DNA from 2 places in the Bombilactobacillus folatiphilus genome. Region 2 is predicted to be linked to the other one. Evidence: a T-box and tRNA genes for the amino acid it is inferred to sense, from the RefSeq annotation. Region 2 holds a T-box; the other holds one or more tRNA genes.
The links. The T-box of region 2 lies ahead of leuS (leucine--tRNA ligase). A T-box ahead of a tRNA ligase gene usually reads a tRNA of that ligase, here a tRNA-Leu.

Region 1 (3,615 bases), 230 kb from region 2:
GTAACGGCACGTTTTCAACCAATTTTGGAACAAGCAGGAATAGAATCAACCAAAATTAATCCAATTTTTAATGCTATTTATTTTCGTGAGACTCCTCCCCAAACTCAGCGTCAAAAGATTTTTACTTTGGTAAATATTGCGCGGTTAGTTCCAGTGAAAAATCAGCAATTATTATTGCGAGCTTTAGCACAAGTCGATTTTGATTATCGTTTGCAATTAGTCGGTAACGGTCCAACGGAAGACCAATTAAAGCAATTAGTGCAGGAGTTACAAATTCAAGATCGAATTGATTTTATCGGCTTTAAGGATGATACAACGCCGTATTACCAGAATTCTGATTTATTTGTATTGCCTTCAACTTCAGAGGGTTTTCCGATGGTCTTACTTGAGTCAGCTAATAATGGGTTACCGATGATTGTTAGCGATACGGGATCTGATGCACAGGTGGTGCATGAAGATACTGGTTGGGTAGTAGCAATTAACGATTTAGAACAATTGAAGCAAGCTTTAGTAGCTGCGCATGAGTCGTGGCAAAATGATGGATTACGGACTCGTGGTCAAAAATTTTATCAATATTGTGCGACTAATTTTTCCAGTACGCGTTTGGCGCAAACGGTCATGAAGATTTATGAAGATGTGTTAAAGTAAAAAGATCAGTAGAAATGAGGTAGAAGGATGCGGCCTTTACAAAAAAAGATTATTGCTTATGAACGTGTTCAGCCAAAGATTGATCCAGCACAAGAAGTACAACGTTCAATAACTTTTTTGCAAACTTTTTTACAAAAAAACAATTTAGAAACACTTGTATTAGGAATTTCGGGTGGACAAGATTCCACTTTGACCGGACGATTGTGTCAATTAGCGGTGGCTCAATTACGTCAACAAAATCCACAGCGTAATTATCAATTTATTGCTGTCCGTTTGCCCTATAGCCAACAGGCAGATGAACAAGACGCTTTGAAGGCATTAGAATTTATTCAGCCCGATCAGACGATGCGTGTAAATATTCAACCAGCAGTTGATGCAGCAGTGGCAAGTATTGAAGCTAACGATTTGGCGATTAGTGATTTTAATAAGGGCAATCTTAAAGCACGGCAGCGGATGGTTGTGCAATATGCTATCGCTGGTGCAACAAAGGGTGCTGTGGTGGGAACGGATCATGCAGCCGAAAATATTACAGGTTTTTATACCAAATATGGTGATGGTGCTACAGATATTACGCCGCTATTTAGGTTGGATAAGCGCCAAGGGCGTGTTTTGTTACAATATTTAGGGGCTCCTGAAGCTTTATATCAAAAAACACCTACGGCTGACTTGGAAGAGCAACGGCCAAGTTTAGCTGATGAAGTAGCTTTGGGAGTCACTTATCAAGATATTGATGACTATTTGGAAGGCAAGGACGTTTCAGAGACAGCGGCGGAAAAAATTGAAGCTTGGTATCTGAAAACGGAACATAAACGTCAGTTACCATATACAGTTTTTGATCAATTTTAAAATGAGGTATTAAACATGAATAAAATGCAACAACGCGCATTACATTATGCGAATACATTGAATGATGTTTTGCAGAAGACACAAGAAATTCAAGAAGATTTGAATCCCAAGTTTCAGGAAATCAAAACAGCTTTGGACAACGACCAATTAGTTGAGATGGCGTCTTCGCATTATTTACAAATTCAGGGCGATTTTCAGCATGGAACAGATGAGTATGCCAAATTAACACAAAAATTGGCGGCTTTGAAAGCTCCAGCTAAAATTATGGGTGTTCATTTGAATTTGGTTCATTCTTATCAAGCCTATGTGCAAGCTTGTCAACAGATGATTGATAGTATGAAAGATGATCGAACTGTTGATCAAGAGGCATTTAAAGCCTCTGAGTTAGCTCAAGATCAGGCGACGGATGAAATGACTAAATGTTTGCAACGGATGAATTAATTACCCTTGCAAATTAGCCTTGTTCATATTATGATAAATAAGTGCTTGTTTGCGGGTATGGCGGAATTGGCAGACGCGCAAGACTAAGGATCTTGTGGAGAATTAATCTCCGTGGAAGTTCGAGTCTTCTTACCCGCATTTCTAAAAAAGCATGTAATTGTGGCTTGTTTTAGAATTGTTTTCAAAAATTAGTTTGCTAATATTTTGTGAACATGTTAATATTAATTTGTGTTTTTGAATGGTTATGGTTCGATGGTTCATGTGTAACTAACTTCCATATCGGCCACAAAGAAATGCAAAAAGTGTTTTGAGGAGGATGTTCACATGGAACATGGAACAGTAAAATGGTTTAACGCTGAAAAAGGTTATGGTTTTATTACTCGTGAAGATGGCAGTGATGTATTTGTACATTTCTCAGCTATCAATGGTGAAGGTTATAAAACTCTTGAAGAAGGTCAAGGCGTAACTTTCGATATCGAAGAAAGTGATCGTGGACCACAAGCAGTTAACGTAAATAAAGACTAAATCTTATAGTTTAAGTCATTGACCAGCCTATGGGCTGGTTTTTTTGTGCTCAAAATTAAAAAATTCATGCTATGATAAGAACGTTTAAAGAATTCAAAGGATGGATAAGTGGGTAAAACAAGAAAAAAACGGCGTTCATCAAGACGATATAATAATCGATCGGAGACCAATTGGCTATTTGGCTTACTGGCTTTAAGTTTAGGTTTTGTCCTAGCCATCGTGATGATCAATCATATTCGGCAAGCAATCGTACAGTCTCAACCTCAAATTCAAGTTCAAAATAAAATTGATCCTAAGGAACATTTTATTCGACAAATTAAACCTGCAGCAGTTCAGTATGGTAGTCAGTACCATGTTTTACCAAGTATTACAATTGCGCAGGCAATTTTGGAAAGTGATTGGGGCAAAAGTAAATTGGCGAGTAACTACTATAATTTATTTGGCGTGAAAGATGACACTCCACAACGTTCTAAAGAGATGAAAACCAAAGAATACCATCATGGCGAGTGGACGACTGTGAGTGCAAATTTTCGAGTCTATCAAAATTTTGCACAATCCATTGCGGAACATGATGCACTAATGGTCAAAGGTACTACTTGGAATCCACAACAATATCAACATGTACTTGCTGCGGATAATTATGTGGATGCAGCCAAAGCTCTTCAGCAAGATGGTTATGCGACGGATCCAGATTACGCTCAAAAATTAATTGAGATTATTGAAACGTATAATTTGGATCAATATGATCCCAAATAAAGTATAGGTGTTTCCCTAAAGCGTCGGTAATGTTAATCTTAAACGTAAGGAAAATGAAGGGAGAATCGGTATGCGTGAATTAGAAGAACGAATCAAACAAGATGGTCGGGTCTTAAATCAAGACGTATTAAAAGTTGATACTTTTTTAAATCATCAAGTTGATCCGATGTTGATGCAAAAAATTGGTCATGAATTTTACAAATATTTTCAAGATTATCCTATTACGAAAATTCTGACTGTAGAGTCTTCAGGTATTGCACCGGCGATCTTGACTGGTTTAGAATTTCAAGTTCCCGTCATTTTTGCTCGGAAACATCGTTCTATTACGATGAATAAGGATTTATATGTTGCAGATGTTTACTCATTTACGAAAAAAGTTGCTAATAAAATTAGTATTGC
Region 2 (3,615 bases):
GCATACAACAAATGTAAAACTGCATGCTCAGCACCACCAACATATAAATCAACAGGCATCCAATCTTTTAATTTTTGGTAATCAGCAATGGCTTCTTTATTATGCGGATCCACATAACGCAAAAAGTACCATGAACTCCCCGCCCATTGTGGCATTGTATTCGTTTCACGTCGACCTTTGCGACCATTTTCATCAACCACGTTTACCCAATCAGTTAAATTAGCTAATGGACTTTCAACCGTTCCTGAAGGTTTAATATCATGTTCAGCCGGCAAACGCAAAGGCAACTGGTCTTCTGGAACTAAACTTGTTGTACCATCTTCCCAATGAATCACGGGGATCGGTTCGCCCCAATAACGTTGACGTGAAAAAACCCAATCACGTAAACGATAATTAACCTTCTTTTGCCCAACTTGTTTCTCTTCCAACCAAGCAATCATTTTGGTAATTGCTTGCTCTTTATCTAAACCATTCACAAATCCAGAATTAATGTGCTCGCCATCACCTGTATAAGCTTTATTGTCGACGTTACCACCGGCAATAACTGCCTTAATTGGTAATGAAAAAGTTTTAGCAAACTCATAATCACGATCATCATGTGCTGGGACAGCCATGATAGCACCAGTTCCATAACTAGCCAAAACATAATCCGAAATCCAAATTGGCAATTTCTCACCATTAACTGGATTAATCGCATAAGCTCCCGTAAAAGCTCCTGTCTTTTCGGTACTCAAATCAGTCCGATCCAGATCACTTTTTCGAGCAGCTTGTTCTTGATAATGTTTCACGGCTTCGACACGATTAGATGTAACAATTTGATCAACCAATTCATGTTCAGGTGCCATAACCACATACGTAGCTCCAAACAAAGTATCCGGACGCGTGGTAAAAACATTGAAAGTTTGATCACAATCAGCAATTTGAAATTTAACTTCTGCCCCAACTGAACGTCCAATCCAATTCCGTTGCATCTCCTTGATGCTTTCTGGCCAATCAATTATATCTAAATCATCTAATAATCGATCTGCATAAGCTGTAATTTTGAGCATCCACTGTTTCATGGGCCTACGATAAACTGGAAAACCACCACGTTCAGTTTTACCATTAACAATTTCTTCGTTGGCAACTACCGTCCCCAAATCAGGGCTCCAATTAACTGGCACTTCTGCCTCATAAGCTAGACCCTTTTTATACAACTGTTCAAAAATCCATTGTGTCCATTTATAATAATCTGGATCTGTTGTATTAACTTCCCGATCCCAATCGTAAGAAAAACCCAATGAATTAATTTGCCGTTTAAATGTATCAATATTATGTTGAGTAAATTCCTTAGGATCATGACCAGTTTTAATTGCATATTGTTCAGCAGGTAGGCCAAAGGCATCCCACCCCATTGGATGTAAAACATTATATCCTTGCATACGTTTCATTCGTGCAACGATATCTGTTGCGGTATAACCTTCTGGATGTCCTACATGTAGCCCTTTACCTGATGGATATGGAAACATGTCTAAAGCATAAAAATTTTTTCTCTTGGGATCCTCCGTTGTCTTAAAGGTCTTATTCTTCAACCAATAAGCCTGCCATTTTTTTTCAATCACATTATGGTTATAACTCATATTTATTTACCCTCCTACAAAAAAATCCTATTGCAAAATTGCAATAGGACGAATTTTCCGCGGTACCACCTAAGTTTCATATAAAAAATATATAACTCTCAAGTAATTAACGATACCCCGTGACCACTTACTCATTTCAGTACCCAATATTCAAAGACGAGTTCATCAATCTCTTGTTATAGACTCACACTGAACGTCTATTCTCTGTCAAAGCAAATGAAGATCGACTACTATTTCTTTGAAAAATCATATATCTCATTATAGATAAACTATACACTAAATACAACTAATCTTGTGAATTTTTTTCATTAGACTGCCCTATTACATTCGCATTTTTACTTGTAGGCAAATCTGAACTAGACTTTTGAGGACCACCAGTCGAATCCACTCCAGAATGTGTAGCATGTCCTGCATTTTGCGTGTTATTGCTATTAACCGTCACAGATGACCATGAATTAGGTTTTACAACTTTTTTAGGTGCACCTTGCGTTATTTCATTTGTTTGATTAATCAACTGACTAACCGCATTTGTACTTACCACAACAGGGACTGTCACATTACCATAACTCAATGGGACATCATTAGCAGGATTATGGAATTTATTTCGGACAATAACTGGTGCCTGTTGATCTTGATAAGTGTTCTTTGTAGAATCAATATTTTCTTGTTGTGAAACACTATTAGTTAAAAAACTAACTTTATCAACAACGATATCATTGGCATTAGGATTTTGACTTGGAGATTGATCAAAACGAGTCAAGTCATATTTTTCAATTAAACTGTTCAACTTATCCGCATAAGATGTATCTGTTGCATAACGCCCTGTCAAAAAAGCGGTGGCATCTTTATATGAACTAGTTTTACTGCGCCAAGTGCCCGCATAATTATTTTCTCGCAACAAACGTACATAATCTTCCAAAGATTCTTTGTAAGAAGGGTACTTACGAAAATTAGATTGAATGCCATACAAATTGCCACTACCATCATCTTCTTGGGTCGCCATATTAACTGCGTCACCCTTAAAACTTCCTTTAACTCCAAAAAGATTATAATTAGGAATCTGTGATAATGAACTAGTTCCCCAACCACTTTCTAGTAAAGCCTGTGCTAACATTACCGAAGCATAAAGATCGTTATTACTTGCTAATTTTTGAGCAGAAAGTCCTAAAAAATTCAAAAAAATTTGATCCCCATAACCATTAGAAACAATCGTATTATCTAAGTTTTCAGCATCATTAACATTTATAGTTATCGGCTCTAAGCTGTTCGCATTTACTAATTGAGAATCTAAGTGAAACACTTTCAGTGATAATACTAAAATTGTAGCACTTACAAATAAACTGGCAGATTGCTTTAAATTTTTTCTTAACACAAATTTATCCCCTAATAATTCTATAAATTTAACTTTCCATGCTATATTATTATAGCTAAACCAAATTAATATCAACATCTGACCAAACAATCAGAACATTAACCTAATATGGAGCATTTTATGAAAAAAAAAACTTTATATACTGTCCTCACCCTATTTTTTATGTCACTAATTATCATTTTAACATTAGGAATTGCTACTCACAATACGTGGATTAATATCTTGGATCAATATGGATTTCATATCTTAAACATTTTCAGTCAAAAATATGCGTGGTTCTTCGCTGCAATCACCATTTGGGGCGCTCCAAAAACAATCTTAATGATGAGTATTGTTATCATCATCTTCCTTAAAACAACACGTCAACAAATTTTTTTCAGCGGAACCATCCTGACCAATTTATTGCTCAATAATATTCTAAAAAACATTTTTCAAAGACCACGCCCAACATTAATCCATTTAGTTCATGCCAATGGCTTCAGTTTCCCAAGCGGCCACGCAATGGCTACAACTAGTTTTTTCCTCAGCTTAGGTATCATCTATTATCAAATTACGAAAAAAAAGCAATTACCATTTTTATTTATGATAATTGCTTTTACGATAATTTTAAGTCGACCAATATTA

Region 1: it encodes a tRNA-Leu, which carries the amino acid that the T-box ahead of leuS (leucine--tRNA ligase) is inferred to sense. The anticodon was not compared.

What each region holds. Positions count from the first base shown of each region.
Region 1 is NZ_CP093366.1:1,273,375-1,276,989, reverse strand. It holds gene MOO45_RS06455 (glycosyltransferase family 4 protein) at 1-648, shown strand, start outside; gene nadE (ammonia-dependent NAD(+) synthetase) at 676-1,494, shown strand; gene MOO45_RS06445 (hypothetical protein) at 1,510-1,935, shown strand; tRNA gene MOO45_RS06440 (tRNA-Leu) at 1,987-2,073, shown strand; gene MOO45_RS06435 (cold-shock protein) at 2,260-2,460, shown strand; gene MOO45_RS06430 (glycoside hydrolase family 73 protein) at 2,569-3,216, shown strand; gene MOO45_RS06425 (xanthine phosphoribosyltransferase) at 3,287-3,615, shown strand, end outside.
Region 2 is NZ_CP093366.1:1,045,259-1,048,873, forward strand. It holds gene leuS (leucine--tRNA ligase) at 1-1,619, opposite strand, end outside; T-box leader at 1,661-1,872, opposite strand; gene MOO45_RS05330 (glycoside hydrolase family 73 protein) at 1,906-2,991, opposite strand; gene MOO45_RS08185 (phosphatase PAP2 family protein) at 3,316-3,615, shown strand, end outside.